4 regions of the Staphylococcus casei genome follow, and region 1 is predicted to be linked to each of the others. Evidence: riboswitches for the same ligand, from Rfam matches in the RefSeq annotation. Region 1 holds a riboswitch; each other region holds the start of a gene.
The links. Region 1 has a riboswitch for thiamine pyrophosphate ahead of tenA (thiaminase II). Riboswitches for the same ligand answer to the same signal wherever they lie in the genome.
Positions count from the first base shown of each region.

Region 1 (4,621 bases):
TAATATTTTTTATTGTTGCATCAAAGAGCGCTGGATCATTCGCTGGACGTGTAATAACTACACGTATATCAAGTAAAGTCTCATCTTCCATGTATTGCTTCATAGTTTCATAATGGAAGTCTGAAATGACGATTTCAAGTAACCAGCCAGTGCCACTATTTTCTTTATTTATAATGACCCCATCATCTAATTCGTATTCAGTCACTCCACCACTTTCTGATACGATTTGAAATCGAACGGCTTTAAATGTTTTCATCGTCTTCACATCCAATTAGTAAATTTAAATTCTACAATTCCTTTATTTATATAATCATTATAACGTAGTTTTAAAACAGAAAGGAAATAATTGTAGAAAACTGTGAGATTTTACTTTTGAAAAAGTTGAAAGTGTATTTTGACTCTAAAATCAAAATTAAATATGATTAGAATATGAAGGAGGTGACACATGATAAATAATATCGTCGTTGTAGGACGACTTACGAAAGCTCCAAAAATATTTGAAAAGGAGGGCAGTAAATTAGCTACATTTTGTGTAGCAGTTACTAGAAACTATAAAGATAAGCATCAAAATACAATTTGTGACTATTTATACTGTAAAGCATTTGGAAAGATAGCCAGTAATATTGAAAAATATATTAATCAAGGTTCACTGGTAGGTATTACAGGACAAATGCAATCACGTAAATTTACAAAAGAAGGACAGACGCACTTTGTATCAGAAATTTATATTGAAACTATCAAATTTATGTCTCCACAATCAAAAGTTGAAACAGAAGCGGTATTTGAGCCATTCCAACTAGAACCCAACCATGAGTCATTAGATGAAATAACTGTACAAGAAACCGATATATATGAAACTGTATAATACTCCCACATTATAACTATCCCAAATATAATCCATCCAAATTAATATACATCAAATCCTACTATCAATTATACTTCTTTCTGGCTATCTCTCTTAAAATACAAATAAGAGAGATAGCTATTTTATTGAATGCAACACTTCCTTGGTAACTCTATTGATGTTGCTTGAGGAAAAAGTGAAAATATAGTTGTAAAAATGCTAAGCATACTGAAAAAGCAACATTATTAGACTGAATAATCTGATAAATTACAAATTTATTACACGATGTGATGCGCTAATTTAGTATTTAAATGGCATTATGATGAAGTTTAAATTATAAGTTTGATAAAAATATACACATTTACCATGTAATTTTCATGTAAAAAAACTCTTGTTTTTTTTATGTCTCTGTAACCTACTACATATTTTTGAATGTTATAGTTGTAACTAGCAAATTAATCATAAAACTAATTACCTTATAGGAGGACTTTTTGGAAATGAAAAAAACAATTATTGCATCAACATTAGCAGTAGGTCTAGGAGTTACAGGAGCAGCATCAGCAGGAAATACAGCAGATGCTTCAGAACAAGGTATCGATAAAGCGCAGTTAGCACAACTAGCGCAATCAAATTCAAGTCAATTAAATGAATCTCCTGTTCAAGAAGGTTCATATAACTATAATTTTAATTTAAATGGTGTTGATTATCACTTTGAATCAGACGGTCAAAACTTTAGCTGGAGCTATGGTGGAGATGTTAATGGTTCAGTAGAACAATCTGCAGATAACAGTGAACAAGCTCAACAAACAGAACAACCACAACAAGAAGCGGCACCACAAACTGAACAAACGCAACAACCACAACAAGAGTCAACTTCAGCTCAAACTTCAAGTGAATCATCAAATGAAGCTTCTGAAGGATCATCAGTAAATGTTAACGCTCATTTACAACAAATCGCTCAACGTGAATCAGGTGGCGACCTTAAAGCTGTAAACCCTTCATCAGGTGCAGCAGGTAAATACCAATTCTTACAAAGTACATGGGATTCAGTAGCACCTGCAGAATATAAAGGTGTATCACCAACTGAAGCACCAGAATCAGTACAAGACCAAGCAGCAGTAGATTTATACAACTCAGCTGGTGCATCACAATGGGTTACTGCATAATTTCAAGTAGTATCTTTGAATCAATGTTTTAATATTAAAGCAAGCATCTCTATTATAGCGATAGAGATGCTTTTTTGTATGAAACGCATTTTTTTGCATTATTTAATACATTTTGTTATGTTTAAATAAATATAAAATTTATAAAATTACTACTAGGGGAGCCTTTGTGCTGAGATGAATTTATTCAGACCCTTACAACCTGATTTGGTTAATACCAACGTAGGAAAGTAGTTTAATTCATAGTTTAATTACTTAATTTTCCTATCGATTAACTACATCCCTACTTGGGTTTGTAGTTTTTTTATTATCAGGAGGACTAACAGTGTTATTTTCAAGTGAGTTAAAACAAGCGTCACAACCAATCATAGAAGCTATTTATAAAGATCCGTTCATCCAGGGTATGCTAAAAGGTAATTTATCTAAAGCTGTAATTAAGTATTACCTAAGGGCAGATGCCTCATATTTAAAAGAATTTGCAAATATTTATGCGTTACTTATACCAAAAATGCAGGAATTGGAAGATGTCCAATTTTTAGTGGAACAAATTCAGTTTATTGTAGATGGGGAAGTAGAAGCACATGAAATATTAGCTGATTTTGTTAACGAGCCTTATAATGAAATTGTAAAAGAGAAAGTATGGCCGCCAAGTGGTGATCATTATATAAAACATATGTATTTTAATGCTTATGCAAAAGAAAATGCGGCATATACAATTGCAGCAATGGCACCTTGTCCGTATGTCTATCAAGTCATTGCTAAACAAGCTTTGCAAGATGAATTGCTTAATAACGATGCATTATTGAAAGAATGGTTTGTCTTTTACAGTACAGAAATGGATGAACTTGTACATGTTTTTGATAATTTAATGGATAAGTTAACTCAAAATTGTACTAATCAAGAAAAACATGCGATTAAAGACTGTTTTTTACAGAGTACAGTACATGAACGTAATTTCTTTAATATGTCAGTTACTGAAGAAGTTTGGTCTTATGGAGGAGATAATAATGAATAAACCTAAAATTGCATTAACTATCGCTGGAACAGATCCAACTGGAGGTGCTGGCGTAATGGCAGACTTAAAGTCATTTCATGCTTGTGGTGTCTACGGTATGGCAGCGATTACAAGTATTGTGGCCCAAAATACAAAAGGTGTCCAACACATTCACAATCTGGAAACAAGCTGGTTGTCTGAACAACTTGAAAGCGTATATGATGATGAATTACCTCAAGCTTTAAAAACGGGTATGATTGCATCTAAAGAAATGATGGAATTAATTCAATTATATTTAAAAAAATATCCTGACATTCCATATGTAATAGATCCAGTGATGTTAGCTAAAAGTGGTGATGCTTTAATGGATGATGATGCCAAATCAGACTTACAAAATATTTTATTACCTTATGCAAAAGTTGCTACGCCAAACTTACCGGAAGCTGAAGAGATTACAGGATTGAAGATAACGGATGAAGCTTCAATTTATAAGGCTGGGAATATATTTATTAACGATATTGGTAGTAAAGGTGTGGTCATTAAAGGTGGTCATTCAGAAAACCTTGATACAGCAAAAGATTATTTATTTACCAAAGAAGATGTATTCACGTTTGAGTCACCGCGTTATGAAACACAACATACGCATGGTACTGGTTGCACATTTTCAGCAGTGATTACTGCTGAGTTAGCTAAAGGTAAATCGGTGTATGATGCTGTAAACAAAGCTAAACAATTTATCTCATTAAGTATTAAATATACTCCTGAAATTGGTCAAGGAAGAGGGCCAGTAAACCATTTTGCGTATATGAAAGAGGTCGGTTTAGATGACGAATAATTTAGAAATACTAAGAGCTAATCAGCCGTTAGTGATTTGCTATACTAATGATGTAGTTAAAAATTTTACTGCAAATGGTTTATTAAGTTTAGGTGCGAGTCCTGCAATGAGTGAAGCACCAGAAGAGGCTACCGATATGTTAAATGCAGCGCATGCATTATTAATAAATATCGGCACACTCACAAAAGCGAAAGAAGCAGACATTATGACTATTGCAAAGACTGCGAATAAAGTGGGTACTCCCGTGGTTTTCGACCCAGTTGCAGTAGGCGCTTCACAATATCGCAAAGCATTTTGTCATCGTTTTTTACAAGAAGTCGATATTGCGATAATTAAAGGTAATGCATCTGAAATTTTAACCTTAGTAAACAATGATACAACTATGAAAGGGACAGATGGTGATGTGACATTAAATTCTGTTGAAATTGCGAAAATGGCACATGAGCATTTAAAAACAGCCATAGTCGTTACGGGTAAAGAAGATGTCATTATACAAGATAACCAAATTATAAAAATTACAAATGGTTCTCCAATGCTTACTAAAGTCACGGGGGCTGGCTGTTTATTAGGCGGCGTGTTAGCTAGTTTCTTACCCTCTCAAAAAGATCAAGCAAGAGAAGCGATAGTAGAAGCAGTAGCACTATATAATATCGCTGCTGAACAAGCAGAAGCAGTGGCTCATCATAAAGGCCCTGGCACTTTTATGATTGAATTACTTAATGCACTTTATCATATTTCATTCGATGATTATTTAGCTTATCGTCGTATACAAGAGGTGTAATACA
Region 1 is NZ_CP125718.1:899,353-903,973, forward strand. Features, by position in the region: gene QMO72_RS04160 (YwpF-like family protein) at 1-256, opposite strand, end outside; gene QMO72_RS04165 (single-stranded DNA-binding protein) at 446-865, shown strand; gene QMO72_RS04170 (transglycosylase family protein) at 1,342-2,010, shown strand; TPP riboswitch at 2,155-2,253, shown strand; gene tenA (thiaminase II) at 2,333-3,022, shown strand; gene thiD (bifunctional hydroxymethylpyrimidine kinase/phosphomethylpyrimidine kinase) at 3,015-3,836, shown strand; gene thiM (hydroxyethylthiazole kinase) at 3,826-4,617, shown strand; gene thiE (thiamine phosphate synthase) at 4,621-4,621, shown strand, end outside.

Region 2 (4,621 bases), 850 kb from region 1:
TTTGTTCGTGACGCCATGTTTCGATGTGTGCATGATTACCAGATAGCAATACATCAGGTACACCCATATCTTTATAACTACGTGGACGTGTATACTGAGGAAACTCTAGTAGTCCATCTTGAAATGAGTCATCTTCATGGGATTGCTGATTACCTAAAACGCCCGGTAATAGTCTAACTACAGCATCTGTCATGACCATTGCCGGTAACTCACCACCTGTGAGTACATAATCTCCCATTGATATTTCATCAGTAACCAGATGTTCTCTTATTCTTTCATCGTAACCCTCATAATGTCCACAAATAAATACCAAATGCTCTGATTCGCTCAACTCTTGTGCGATTTGTTGATTAAACGGTCGTCCTTGAGGACACATTAAGATGACGCGTGTGTCCTCTGTTTGTTCAATGCTATCCATAGCATTGAATATAGGCTCCGGCTTCAATACCATCCCTTGTCCTCCACCAAATGGATAATCATCTACTTGGTTATGTTTATTCTCAGCAAAATGTCTAAAGTTCACTGTATTAACGTCTAACATTCCTTTTTCTTGAGCACGTTTTAAAATAGAATGATTTAGCACACCATCAAACATCTCTGGAAAAAGTGTTAAATAATCAATTTTCATTAATCTAATAACCCTTCCATAGGTGTGATTTTTATACTTCTACCTTCAACATCAATATCTTTGACGACATCTGCAATATAGGGAATAAGATATTCCTTATCACCTTTGACAACCCATACATCATTTGCACCGGTTTCAAATATTTCTGTTACCCGACCAATCGGCGTATCCTCATCGTCAAAGACTGTACACCCAATAATATCTGAATAAAAATACTCATGCTCACCCAATTCAATTTCCTCATGATCACGTTCTTGCACTATCGTTTCACCTTTTAAATATTCAATATCATTGATATTATTAATGCCTTCAAAAGTGAGCATATGTAACCCTTTATGCATACGATACGAAGCAATTTTAAATTCAAGCGGTTCTTTTCCTTCACGTTCAATTTGCACGACTTCACCAGGTTGAAAACGCGTTTCTGTAAAGTCAGAATCTGATTTAATTTTAATTTCACCTTTGACGCCATGTGTATTAACGATTTTTCCTACTTCAACTTTCATATATGTTCCTCCGATAAAATATATATCCTAGGTGTCCCTAATTTTTATGTATGTTTTATTTTTTACGCTACTCATTATAACATGGATAAATCCATCTTAGTTATCAATCAACGTTGGAAATTATAAATTTAAGACAAGAACAAGCGATTAAGTGTGTGCCTTGCTTTCAATACCATTTCTAATATTAAATGCATCATTTTTAGCATTTAAAAAAAGAGCACCTGAGTCGGTACTCTTACAAATGATATATTTGTGACATAAGTTTAAGCTTATTTTTGGTCGTCGAATTTCTTCAAGATACCTTCTTTTGATAAGATATTGTGTACAGTATCTGTAGGTTTAGCTCCATCTTTTAACCATTTAAGTGCTAATTCTTCGTCGATTTTAACTTCTGGTGCATTCACACTGTTAGGGTTATAAGTACCGATTTGTTGGATGTTACGACCATCACGTGGCGCACGAGCATCTGCTGCTACGATACGATAGAATGGATTTCTTTTAGAACCTAAACGTGTTAAACGTAATTTAACTGCCATTTATTTTCTCTCCTTTGTATGTTCATAATTTTTATTTTCTACAAGAGATAATAATAACAGTACTTCCTACATTTGTAAAGAGTTTCTTCTTGACCTTTTTCAAAAATTATCGTCAAGCCCTTATTAAACAGCAATATGAAAGCTTTTATGTCATTTTACTAAAGTGCATACGATAAACAATCCAAGTGAAATGTAATTTACTTATAACATCATTATGGTCTTTCTCCTAGCTTCCATCTAACGCATCACTTTCCTGTGTGTCTTCAAGAGCACCACTTGACATCTGAATATATAAAATATACATTGAAGATAAATTAAATAATAATAGCACTAGGGGTGTTTTAAACTGAGATGAGTTCTACTCAAACCCTTTGAACCTGATCTAGCTAAATCTAGCGGAGGAAAGTGTGAATGATTTCGTATTTTTTAGAGACAACGCTTCTACTATTAATATACTGTTATTTTTTCATACACAACTTTCTATAGTGAAGGTTGTGTTTTTTTATTTAGTAAACATCTGAATAGGAGTGATTTATATGAATAAAACAGTACTAGTAACTGGCAGTAGTAGAGGTTTAGGTGCAGTTATTGTTAAAACATTATCTCAACAAGGATATAACGTTATTATTAATTATTTTCAAAATAAAGTACTGGCTGAGCAACTAGTAACTGAGCTTGGCGAACATCAGGCGATAGCTATTCAAGCTGACGTTACAAATAGAAACGATGTCGACAAATTAATAGTACAAGCTACAGAACGTTTTGGTCATATCGATGCGGTAGTTAATAATGCATTAGTTGGGTTCAAGTTTGATCCTACGCAGCAAAAATCTTTCAAAGACTTATCTTGGGATGATTATCAGCAACAACTCAATGGCACTTTAAAATCAGCATTTAACGTCACTCAAAGTGTATTACCTCAATTTTTAGAAAGACAATCTGGTGCCATTATTTCTATTGGTACTAATTTATATCAAAATCCTGTGGTACCTTATCATGAATATACAACAGCAAAAGCTGGCCTTATCGGGTTAACACGTAACATTGCAGCAGAATTAGGTCAGTTTGGCATTACAGCTAATGTTGTATCAGGCGGCTTATTAAAAACCACAGATGCCAGTGCTGCCACAACTGCCGAAGTATTTGATCTGATTGCACAGACAACACCTTTGAAAAAAGTTACTGCTCTACAAGATGTTGCCAATATGGTGGCCTATTTAGTATCTGATCAAGCAAAAGGTATAACAGGACAGAACTATACCATTGATGGCGGTTTAACGATGAATTAATAATTTGAAATTTGGAGGCATCTCGTAATGACTATAGATTCTAAGAAACATCTCAATATTGGTATATTAATATATGCTTGTGGTCATCACCAAGCTGCTTGGTTAATGCCTGATTCAAGCGTTGAACGTGTAGGAGATATATCCTATTATCAAGAGCTAGCACAAATATCTGAGCAAGGCTTATTTGATGCTGTGTTCTTTGCAGACAATCATTCATTCCCAGCAAAGTCTCAAAGCGATATGCCAGCATTTTGGTTCGACCCTATAGTAAGTTTAACTGCAATTTCCCAAGTAACTCATCACATTGGCTTAGTAGCCACCATTTCCAGTACATTTTCTAATCCTTTTACAGCATCTCGTCAACTCTTAAGTTTAGACCATGTTACTCAAGGCCGTGTAGGTTGGAACCTTGTCACTTCAATGACTGATTTAGAAGCTTTTAATCATAATATGCCAGCACTTCCACCTCGCAAGGAAAGATATGCAAAAGCTCATGAATTTGCTCAACTAATGAATAAGCTATTTAGCTCTTGGGACCCTAATGATTTTTCACATAACCGTAAAGACAATCATTTAATTCATTCATCACATATACATCCTTTCAATCACGAAGGAAAGTACTTTAATGTAAAAGGTCCATCTACTACACCTCGTAGCCCTCAAGGCAAACCAGTAGCAATGCAAGCGGGTGCATCGAGCCAAGGTATAGCACTAGCTGCCAAATATGCTGATGCTGTTTATGCTGTTGCATGGAATTTAAAACAAGCAAAGGCCTTTCGCCAAAAACTAGACGAACAGTTACTGAGTGAAGATCCAAACAGGCAACATATTAAGGTCTTCCCTGGTTTAGTTACATATGTAGGTGAGACATATGAAGCAGCATATGCAAAAAAACAAAAATTAGACGAAGCGCTACCAGTTGAAACTGCATTAAAGCAATTGAGCTTTTTCATACAACAAGATTGCCATAACTGGGAATTAGATAAACCTGTCCCACCATTACCTCCGGTTGAATCGTTTACAGGCCCTGTAGGTCGTTATGAGACCGTACTTGAAATCATCCAAGACAAGAATCCTACGTTAAGAGAACTGCTAGGTTATCTTAGCGCTGGTGGTGGACATTTAACTTTAATTGGCACACCCAAAGACATTGTAGACACTATGGAACTGTGGATGGATTGTGGCGTGGCTGATGGTTTTAATTTGATGCCCCCTGTACTTCCAAATAGTTTGGAAGATTTTGTAAATCTGATTATTCCTGAGATGCAAAAAAGAGATTTATTTAGATCCTCCTACGATGGTACAACTTTCCGCGAACATCTTGGCCTAATGTAATATATCATTACATATCATATTCAATAAAAAAGGGTAGTTTCCATTTTTAGGAAACCACCCTTTTTTTATTTGATTTTCTAGCTAGCAACTCATTTATAGCAAACGAATAACTAAAATGGTAAGTTCATGCCATTTAGCATATTTTCCATTTGTTTACGTTTACCTTTTTTACCTTTGCCCCCACCAGAAAATTGTTTCATCATTTTTTTCATTTCGTTAAATTGTTTCATTAATCTGTTCACTTCTTGTACAGAACGACCTGAACCTTTAGCGATACGTTTTTTTCGAGATACATTCAATGCATCTGGATTATTTCTTTCGGTTGGC
Region 2 is NZ_CP125718.1:1,744,487-1,749,107, forward strand. Features, by position in the region: gene trmD (tRNA (guanosine(37)-N1)-methyltransferase TrmD) at 1-628, opposite strand, end outside; gene rimM (ribosome maturation factor RimM) at 628-1,134, opposite strand; gene rpsP (30S ribosomal protein S16) at 1,404-1,670, opposite strand; TPP riboswitch at 1,993-2,091, shown strand; gene QMO72_RS08435 (3-oxoacyl-ACP reductase) at 2,207-2,959, shown strand; gene QMO72_RS08440 (LLM class flavin-dependent oxidoreductase) at 2,987-4,294, shown strand; gene ffh (signal recognition particle protein) at 4,405-4,621, opposite strand, start outside.
Region 2: another riboswitch for thiamine pyrophosphate. It lies ahead of QMO72_RS08435 (3-oxoacyl-ACP reductase); the one in region 1 lies ahead of tenA (thiaminase II).

Region 3 (4,621 bases), 730 kb from region 1:
CCGTCAACATCCACTAATTCATTGGCATTTTTTTTGACTTTATCATACAGCTTTTGTTCGTTTTCTTTAGTTGTTGAAAATGCTACTTCAGTAATAAACATGATGGACCTCCTTAAAAAATTAAATATGATATTTATGCTATCACTTTTAAAATTTTTTCTCTAGCGAAATTTTTAAAGCATTTGATTTTTATTTTTAACGTGTTATAACTAGTTCTTGTAAAAACTAAAAACAGTATGACGATATATTATTTTTGAAAATCTACTTAAAAAGGACGATTAAATTGACTGAAGCTGTATTAGGCATCGATATAGGCACGAGCTCTGTAAAAGCAATCGCAGTAACTAGAAATGGTGAAGTAATAAAAACAATAAGTGAATCTTTAAAAATAATACAACATCAATCTGGGTTTAATGAACAATGTCCAAACGATTGGTTTGAAGCTACTCAAAGTTGTATTAAACAATTATTAAGCACACATGAAATGCAGCATATTGATGTTAAGGGACTATCGTTATCGGGACAAATGCATAGTTTAGTTATATTAGACCATGCGCATCAACCGATACGTGATGCCATTTTATGGAATGACACTAGGTCAACCATACAGTGCGAACAAATTAAAAAGGAATTAGGAGAATATGTATTATCAAACCCTGTGTTAGAAGGATTTACCTTAACCAAATTATTATGGATTAAAGATAATGAACCACATAATTGGGAGAAGATAAAGGTCTTTTTACTCCCTAAAGATTATGTGCGTTTCAAATTAACTGGAAAAATAAATATGGAATACTCTGATGCATCTAGTACGTTACTGTTAAATCCTAAGGAAAAAGCATGGTCTAAAGAAATAGGGAGACGATTTGGTCTTCGTGATATATATCCAGACCTTGTCGCATCACATGATTTCGTGGGATATATCGATGCTTCTATTGCTAATAATCTAGGATTTACTAATGACGTAGCCGTCTTCGCAGGCGGGGGTGATAATGCTTGTGGTGCATTGGGAGCTGGTGTCACTCAGGTTGATGAAACATTGTGCAGTATAGGGACCTCGGGGGTTATCTTGGCATGTGAAAATGCACAAGACGCAGTATATAAACAAAATATACATTACTTTAATCATGCTATGGACCAAATGTCTTATGTTATGGGGGTTACACTGGCAGCTGGTGATAGTCTGCATTGGTTACGTAATAAAGTATTGTCAAATCTGAGCTTTGAACAAATTATAGATTTAGCAAGTCAATCACCATTAGGAAGTCGAGGGTTACTGTTTACGCCATATTTATCTGGGGAACGCACGCCTCATGGAGATGCCAGTATTAGAGGGAGTTTTATAGGTCTTAGTATGTTGCATAATAATAGCGATATAGCAAGATCAGTGATTGAGGGTATTACATTTTCGCTCTATGAATCTATCAAATACTTACGTGAAAGTGGTAAGAATATTCGACATATTGTATCGATTGGTGGAGGTTCTAAAAGTGACTTTTGGTTACAATTACAAGCGGATATCTTTGATGCAAAGATTAGTCGGCTTAAATATGAAGAAGGTCCGTGTATGGGCGCGGCGATCTTAGCTGTCTGTGGGTTGGGATGGTATAATCATTTGGAAGAAATTATTCAGAAATTCATATGTTATGAACAATCTTTTGCACCACGTCAACAATATCATCAATCGTACGTGAAATACTTTGAAGTGTACGAAGCAGTATATCGTCAAACACAACCCTTAACGCAACGCTTATTAAAATTATCTGAAGAATCAAAATGATTATAATTTGGAATTTTCTGTGGTTAGAGATATGATAAAGTTAATCTTATATTTCGGAGTAGCATTTGTCTTTTCTTAACAAAGAAACTTGAAAAGATAAAGATAATGCGTTAGATTGAATGTAATAATTCTTGCAATAAAAGTAAATGTAATTTATATAATTTAAAATTTAATAGATGCTTGACCACTGGAAGTGCCTTTTAATAAAGGCTGAGACCGAAGTAGCAACTGAGGGATTCCTTGAACCTGATCCAGCTTATACTGGCGTAGGAAAGTGGCGTTATAGACAATGTATATTCGTTAATTCAACGTTATTTTTCCAGCCGGAGAAATAACGTTTTTTTTATTATTTGAGGTGAGAAAATTGTTTGTTGCAATTACACAGTATGATTATTTGTCGAAACAAGACGCTAAACATTATCAACACATTGAACAGTATATTGATTACCTGATTGTCAGAACGCCGATGCCCACGGCCATGTTAGTGTCATGGATAACGGACCTCATACAATATGGTTTTCCTAAAGACAAAGTGATTATCCACGACAATGTTTGTGTCTTAAGACGTTGTGATTTAAAGGCAATCCATTTTAGAGAATGCGATGCACGCGTGAAACGTTTTAAATATAATCAACCGGAAATTCAAGTGAGTATGTCGACACATAGTCAAATGGCTATTAGGTATGCTGAGCAATTAAATCTAGACTTCGTATTGTTTGGTCATGTGTTCGAAACCAATTCTAAAGCTGGAAAAATGCCGAGAACAACGGCTGAAATAATTGAAGCGGTTAATAGCAAAATTCCTGTTATTGCGTTGGGTGGTATTAATCAACAAACCTTAAAGCAATTACCTAAAGGATTCAATGGCATAGCAGGTATATCTATTTTTCAGAGGAAAAGTAACACCAATATAGGTCGTCTAAAGGAGGTTTGGATTGAATATGTATGATGCCATCATTGTTGGTTCAGGTGTTATAGGAATGTCAGTGGCAAGAACAATGAGTGAATTGGGAATGCATATTGCTATTGTAGATCGTGATGTCCCAGGCATGCATGCGTCATACAAAGCAGGAGGTATGCTGGGCGCACAGAATGAATTTACGGAAGAAAGTAGTCTTTTTCATCTAGCTCAAACTTCTCAAAGCATGTTTGAAGATTTACGTAACAGTTTGTTAGATGAAGTAGGGGTAGATATTGAATATTTAAGTAGTGGCTTAATTAAAATGGCTGCAAATTTTGAAGATAACGTCAATGTCATACAACAATATCAATTTTTACACCAGTACGATCATTCAGTAAAGATGCTATCTTCTGAAGGATTGTCGCGACTTTCTAACGGCAGTATGATATCAGATGGTTTATCAGCTATACATATTCCTAATGATCATCAAATTAATGCGAATCATTATACTAAAGCACTTTTGAAATCATTAAGCCATCGTCATATCCATCGTATTTATAATACGGAAGTTCATAACATTGAGTGTCATCATCTTGGCGGTTATCGCGTTGTGACGAAAGATGAAGTGCTATTATCAGAAAAGGTAATAGTGGCAGGAGGCGCTTGGAGTGGTAAATTATTGAATAACTATATGTCACAAAATCAAGTCACTGGTATCAAAGGTGAGGCGTTACTTGTTGAACATAGTAAGTTGGATTTGAAAACCACACTCTTTATGACAAATGGTTGTTATATCATACCTAAAATGAACCAGCGTTATTTAATTGGAGCTACTAGTTACATGGATGATTTTTCAGTTGGTGTGTCAGAAAGCGGAAAGCAATGGTTGCTAACGCAAGCGATACAGTATGTGCCTAAGCTAAAAGAGAGTCAGTTATTAAAGCAATGGTCGGGGATCAGGCCATATTGTACAAATGAAGAACCTATTATGGATGAAATAGATAAAGGGTTGTTTGTCATTACTGGCCATTATCGTAATGGTATTTTACTTTCACCATACATAGGATCATTAATGGGTAGATGGATTCAAAGTGGTCATAGACCTACGCAACTCGAAGATTTTCAATTTGAAGGGAGCCAAAAAAATGAGATGTATCATAAACGGTGATCATTTTACATTTGAGAAATCATTAAATATTCAAGAATTAATACGTGAGATTGGTTTAGATGAGCAACGCGTCATAGTAGAACACAATGAGGAACTCATCAGTCAAAAACAATTTCCAACACAAATAGTTAACGACAAAGATTGTTTAGAATTACTAGAATTTGTAGGAGGCGGATAGGATGTTCAATATAGGACCATTCACATTAAATTCAAGATTATTATTAGGTACTGGAAAATTTGAAGATGAGCTCACACAAACAAAAGCAATTAATGCTTCAGAGACGGAAGTATTAACATTTGCTGTACGTCGAATGAACTTATATGACAAAAATTTACCGAATCCTTTAGCTAAAGTAGATTTAACAAAATTTACTACCTTTCCAAATACAGCAGGCGCTAAATCAGCAAAAGAAGCGGTGCGTATTGCTGAAATTGCAAATCATGCCGGCGTTTGTGACATGATTAAAGTAGAGGTTATCGGTGATGACGAAACGTTATTACCAGATCCAATAGAAACGTATGAAGCATGCAAAATATTATTAGAAAAAGGTTATATAGTATGTCCTTATATTTCGAACGATGTTGTATTGGCTAAACGTTTAGAAACATTAGGTGTTCATGCAGTCATGCCACTGGCGTCACCTATAGGTACGGGGAGAGGCATTAATAATCCTTTGAATTTACGTTATATTATTGAGCGTGCTCATGTACCAGTTATTGTAGATGCAGGTATTGGATCACCTAAAGATGCTTGTCATGCAATGGAGTTAGG
Region 3 is NZ_CP125718.1:173,888-178,508, forward strand. Features, by position in the region: gene QMO72_RS00755 (antibiotic biosynthesis monooxygenase family protein) at 1-101, opposite strand, end outside; gene xylB (xylulokinase) at 284-1,780, shown strand; TPP riboswitch at 1,960-2,070, shown strand; gene QMO72_RS00765 (thiamine phosphate synthase) at 2,136-2,729, shown strand; gene QMO72_RS00770 (NAD(P)/FAD-dependent oxidoreductase) at 2,722-3,849, shown strand; gene thiS (sulfur carrier protein ThiS) at 3,827-4,027, shown strand; gene QMO72_RS00780 (thiazole synthase) at 4,029-4,621, shown strand, end outside.
Region 3: another riboswitch for thiamine pyrophosphate. It lies ahead of QMO72_RS00765 (thiamine phosphate synthase); the one in region 1 lies ahead of tenA (thiaminase II).

Region 4 (4,621 bases), 1.0 Mb from region 1:
TCTGCTGGTTCACGTAATTTTATGATGAATCCTACTATAATTGCTATCAACATCATAAAAAGTATTGGTGTAATAAATGTTGATAATAATAATCCATGAACCATGATGTTTACAAATTCTGTAACTAATTTAAAGAATAAAAAACTTACCATAAATAATTGCAGATAATAAAATCTACCTTTTAAATAGTTTGTTAATGTCGTTAAAATATAAATTATTATAATAATCATTAACAAGAATAAAGTAATCCACTCAATAACATATTGTGTTTGAGAAATTTCCCAATCACCAGAAACAAATAATGCGTTTCTATTATTAAATTCAATCAATGTAAAGAATAAGAGAATTGCTCCACAGCATAATTCTACATATGCAGATTTAAGCCATTTAGGTTTCTTCATCCAATTTGGTACATCATCTTCTTGAATATCAATAATGTCTTTCCATTTTTTAATGAATTTATCCTTTTTATCCCTAGCTTTTTGAATATCTACACTTCTACGTGTTTTACGTGTAAATTCTGTTGTTTTGTCTTGTAAATCTTTCCAATATTCTTTTGTTTGAGTAGTTACTGCACCTTTACTCGTTCTAGATAATTCCGGTTCTTCTTCGCCGAGTTCTTGTTTCGTTAATGGTAATGATCTTCTTAGGAATAAGAAGTTCCAAATTGACATTTGTCCAAGTAACCACATAATTATGAAAAACGTGTTAACACTTAGAATATCAATTGGTACAATTTGATCACTATCTATTCTTCCATATAACACAATTTGTGTTAATAAATAACTTATGCCATAAGTGAAAATAATCCATAAATAATGATATTTTCTATGGTCCGTATTTAATTCATCTTTATAAACAATGTAACCTATATGCACCGCAAAAGGTATCACAAAAATAACAGCAAAAAAGCTATAAACTTGTGTCATGAGTATAAGCGTTATAATGAAGAACAGAATACCAATAACTAAAAAGAAAATTGAAATATCATAGTCATATCTCGTTGTTCTAAATAGCGTGAAGCCAATAAGTATTAACGCAACACCAAACAAAAGAATCAAGATTGCGCTTACTACAGGAAAGTTCCCTATATAATTACTCATCACCCTAATAATTTCACTGAAAAACGCGTTTATAAAATCCCACACATTATGAATATGTAATTCAATCTTACCTTTACCATTTAACTTGTGAATTAAAGGTAAATTAATTAAAATGATGAGACTTGTGAAAAGCGAAACGATGCCTATAATATAACTATACAGTATCTCAGCGTGTTTCTTAAAAAAAGACATACCATTCACCTCAAAGTTATTATATATGAACATTTTGTTCTTGTCTTTAATAATCTAATAAATAAGTCTATAGTATGATATAAAATAGTTGTATAGTCAAAATTCCACATAATTTATACTATTAAACAATTATTTCATAAAAAGTATAAAAACGCATGGGCTATATACAATTTATAGTTATTCATTTCTTTGTTTTTGTTTAATGATTCAATTCCGTGGTATACAATCAATATATTCTACTTAAAAATTAAGGAGTGTTGTACTTATGAGTAAAGAAGAATTAAATAAACAAGCAGCTGAAAAAGCTAAAGCGGCTGAAGATAAATTAAAAGATCAACAATCATCATCAAATGATGGTGAGGAAGAAACTAAAAAAAATATCCAAGACACATTGGATTAAGACAATAGACGATTCACTTTGAGTAAGCCAAACTACTTCGGCTTACTTTTTTAATACGCTTCCCTACCTTAGTTTAGCAATATACTTCGCTACTTTCTATATGCTCTTTATAAACTCGCTTCCTCTATTGATTAACCAGCTTATTATTCCCCATTATTAAATTGAGACCTTGACAGAACTGGCGAAAAATCATACATTATAGTTAAATTTAAATATAATATTCGCACTAGGGGTGTTTAGTGACTGAGATGAGGTATACCCTCAAACCCTTTGAACCTGATCTAGATTAAACTAGCGTAGGAAAGTGTATTGCGATACCTTTTTCTTTGATTGGTATCCCTATGCCACTATTTAAACGCGCAACTTTCTAGAAGGTTGTGCGTTTTTTATATAGGAGGAAACGATCATGACAAAAGGTTTAAAGCTTTCTGAAATACTCGTAACTGTATTAATTGCAGTTGTTTTCGCAGTGATATACAACATTTGGAATTTCGTCTATAAAGCTGTACAAATTACCGGACTACATTTTGAAGAATTGACGTATGGCGCATGGTTTATGGCAGCTGTCGTTGCTTATCTTATTATCCCTAAAGCTGGTATTGCTATTTTAGCTGAATTTGCTGCAGGGGCTGGCGAAACTATAATAATGGGCCGTTTTGATATAGCTACTATAATTTATGCCTTATTACAAGGTTTAGCCTGTGAAATTATATTTGCAATTTTTAAATATAAATCTCGTACTGTTATGGTTGCCATGTTAGCTGGACTTTTAGCTGCAGTAGCTACATTACCGATTGACTTCGCTTATGGTTATCTTTCAGAAATTGCTGGATGGAACCTCGCATTATACATCGGGTTTAGACTTATAAGTGGCATCGTTGTTGCTGGACTTTTATCTTATTATATCGTAAAAGCCTTGGATCAAACTGGTGTAACTAAATTGTTTAGACCAGCAAGTCAAAGCGATTACGACAACTTATAAGGAGCAATTTCGTTGATAGTAACAAAAAATTTACGTCTAAAATATCCAAATGCACAGCATAAAATATTTGATAATTTAAGTATCAATATAAATGATAAAGAAAAAGTATTACTTTTAGGACCTTCTGGTTCTGGAAAAAGTACGTTATTGAATGTCTTAAGTGGTATTGTGCCTAATCTTATTGATTTGCCAATGAAATATGATGAATTACACATTAACCATAACTGCGGCGTTATTTTTCAAGATCCGGACAGTCAATTTTGTATGCCTAAAGTTTATGAAGAATTAGCTTTTGTATTAGAAAATTTAAATGTCCCTCGTGATAATATGGACGAAAAAATTAAAGCAGCACTTACAGCAGTAGGACTTAATGTAGATAAAGATCAATACATTAACCAATTAAGTGGTGGTATGAAACAAAAACTTGCAATTGCAGAAACGCTTTTGCAACAAGCAGACACTTTATTTTTAGATGAACCCACAGCTATGTTAGATGTAGAAGCAACTGCTGATTTATGGCAAAAAATCAAGGCCTTGTGGGAAGATCAAACTGTACTCATTGTAGAACATAAAGTGGAACATATATGGCAACATATAGATCGTGTGCTTTTGTTTAATTACAACGGGGAAATCATAGCGGACGAATCTCCAACAAAGATGCTAAGCGACTATGAGCACCTATTAACAGAATATGGCGTATGGCATCCAAATGCTTGGCAATACGCCCCTAAACCCTCTTCATGTCCAAATACGGCGATGTTACCAACAAATAGTAACTTTAAATTCAAACAAGTTACAGTCAAAAGAGGTAAACGTAAACTTTTACGTATTTCAGAACACATCATCAACACTGGTGATTGGATTACTATTACTGGACCAAACGGCAGCGGTAAAACTACATTATTAGAATCGATGATGCAACTAATTAAATATGAAGGAAAAATGTATATTAATGATCACACTTTGTCTAAAATCAAAGATGCAGCAAAACACATGTATTTAGTGTATCAAAATCCAGAATTACAATTTATAACACATTCTGTTTTCGAAGAAATTTTCATTCAATATAAAAAACATTCTATTTCTAAAAACGATGCTATGCAAGAGACTGTAGAAATGCTCAAAACGTTAAATTTAGAAAATGTACAATCACAACATCCATATGAATTATCAATGGGACAAAAACGAAGGTTAAGTGTGGCTATTGCATTGAGCTCATCTTCTAAGTTTATTTTATTAGATGAACCAACTTTCGGGCTAGACAGTCATAATACGTTTAACCTTATTAAGTTATTTCAAAAATGCATCCAACATGGACAAACTATTATTATGGTAACGCATGACTCAGAGCTTATTTCTAGGTATCCAACCCATAGACTACATGTGGATCAACATCAATTATATGAATTAAAGGGTGGTACTCATGTTTGAAATGTGGAAAAAGCACTATTCTTTTATAGATGATGTTAATATCATCACGAAACTTATAATTGCAGTACTATTATTTGTCTTTGTTATTTTTATTCATCAATTTGATTATATGATTTATTTAACATTGTTCATGCTCGTCTTTTTATTACTTTTTAATGGTTTGAAACTCAAAATAACCTTAGCCTTTGTGTTTTTTACTGTTATATTTAGTTTGATATCAGCATTATTCATGATTTTTTATGGTTCCGGGACACACATGATTTTCCAATTAGGCTTTATAAAGATCACTACGGAAAGTTTATATCGAGGCTTACATTTAGCTATGCGTACGTCAACTGTATCATTTTTTGGTATTTTAATTGCTTTTACTTCTCAAATCGTGATGATTTTTTACAGTCTCATGCAGCATTTGAAAGTTAAACCGAAGATAGCTTATGCTTTTATGGCGGCTATAAGAATGGTTCCATTGATGTTTACATCCTTAGTCCAACTTAGACGCTCATTAAAAATGCG
Region 4 is NZ_CP125718.1:1,910,714-1,915,334, forward strand. Features, by position in the region: gene auxA (lipoteichoic acid stability factor AuxA) at 1-1,295, opposite strand, end outside; gene graF (glycopeptide resistance-associated protein GraF) at 1,561-1,695, shown strand; TPP riboswitch at 1,914-2,015, shown strand; gene QMO72_RS09240 (ECF transporter S component) at 2,102-2,677, shown strand; gene QMO72_RS09245 (ABC transporter ATP-binding protein) at 2,690-4,108, shown strand; gene QMO72_RS09250 (energy-coupling factor transporter transmembrane component T family protein) at 4,101-4,621, shown strand, end outside.
Region 4: another riboswitch for thiamine pyrophosphate. It lies ahead of QMO72_RS09240 (ECF transporter S component); the one in region 1 lies ahead of tenA (thiaminase II).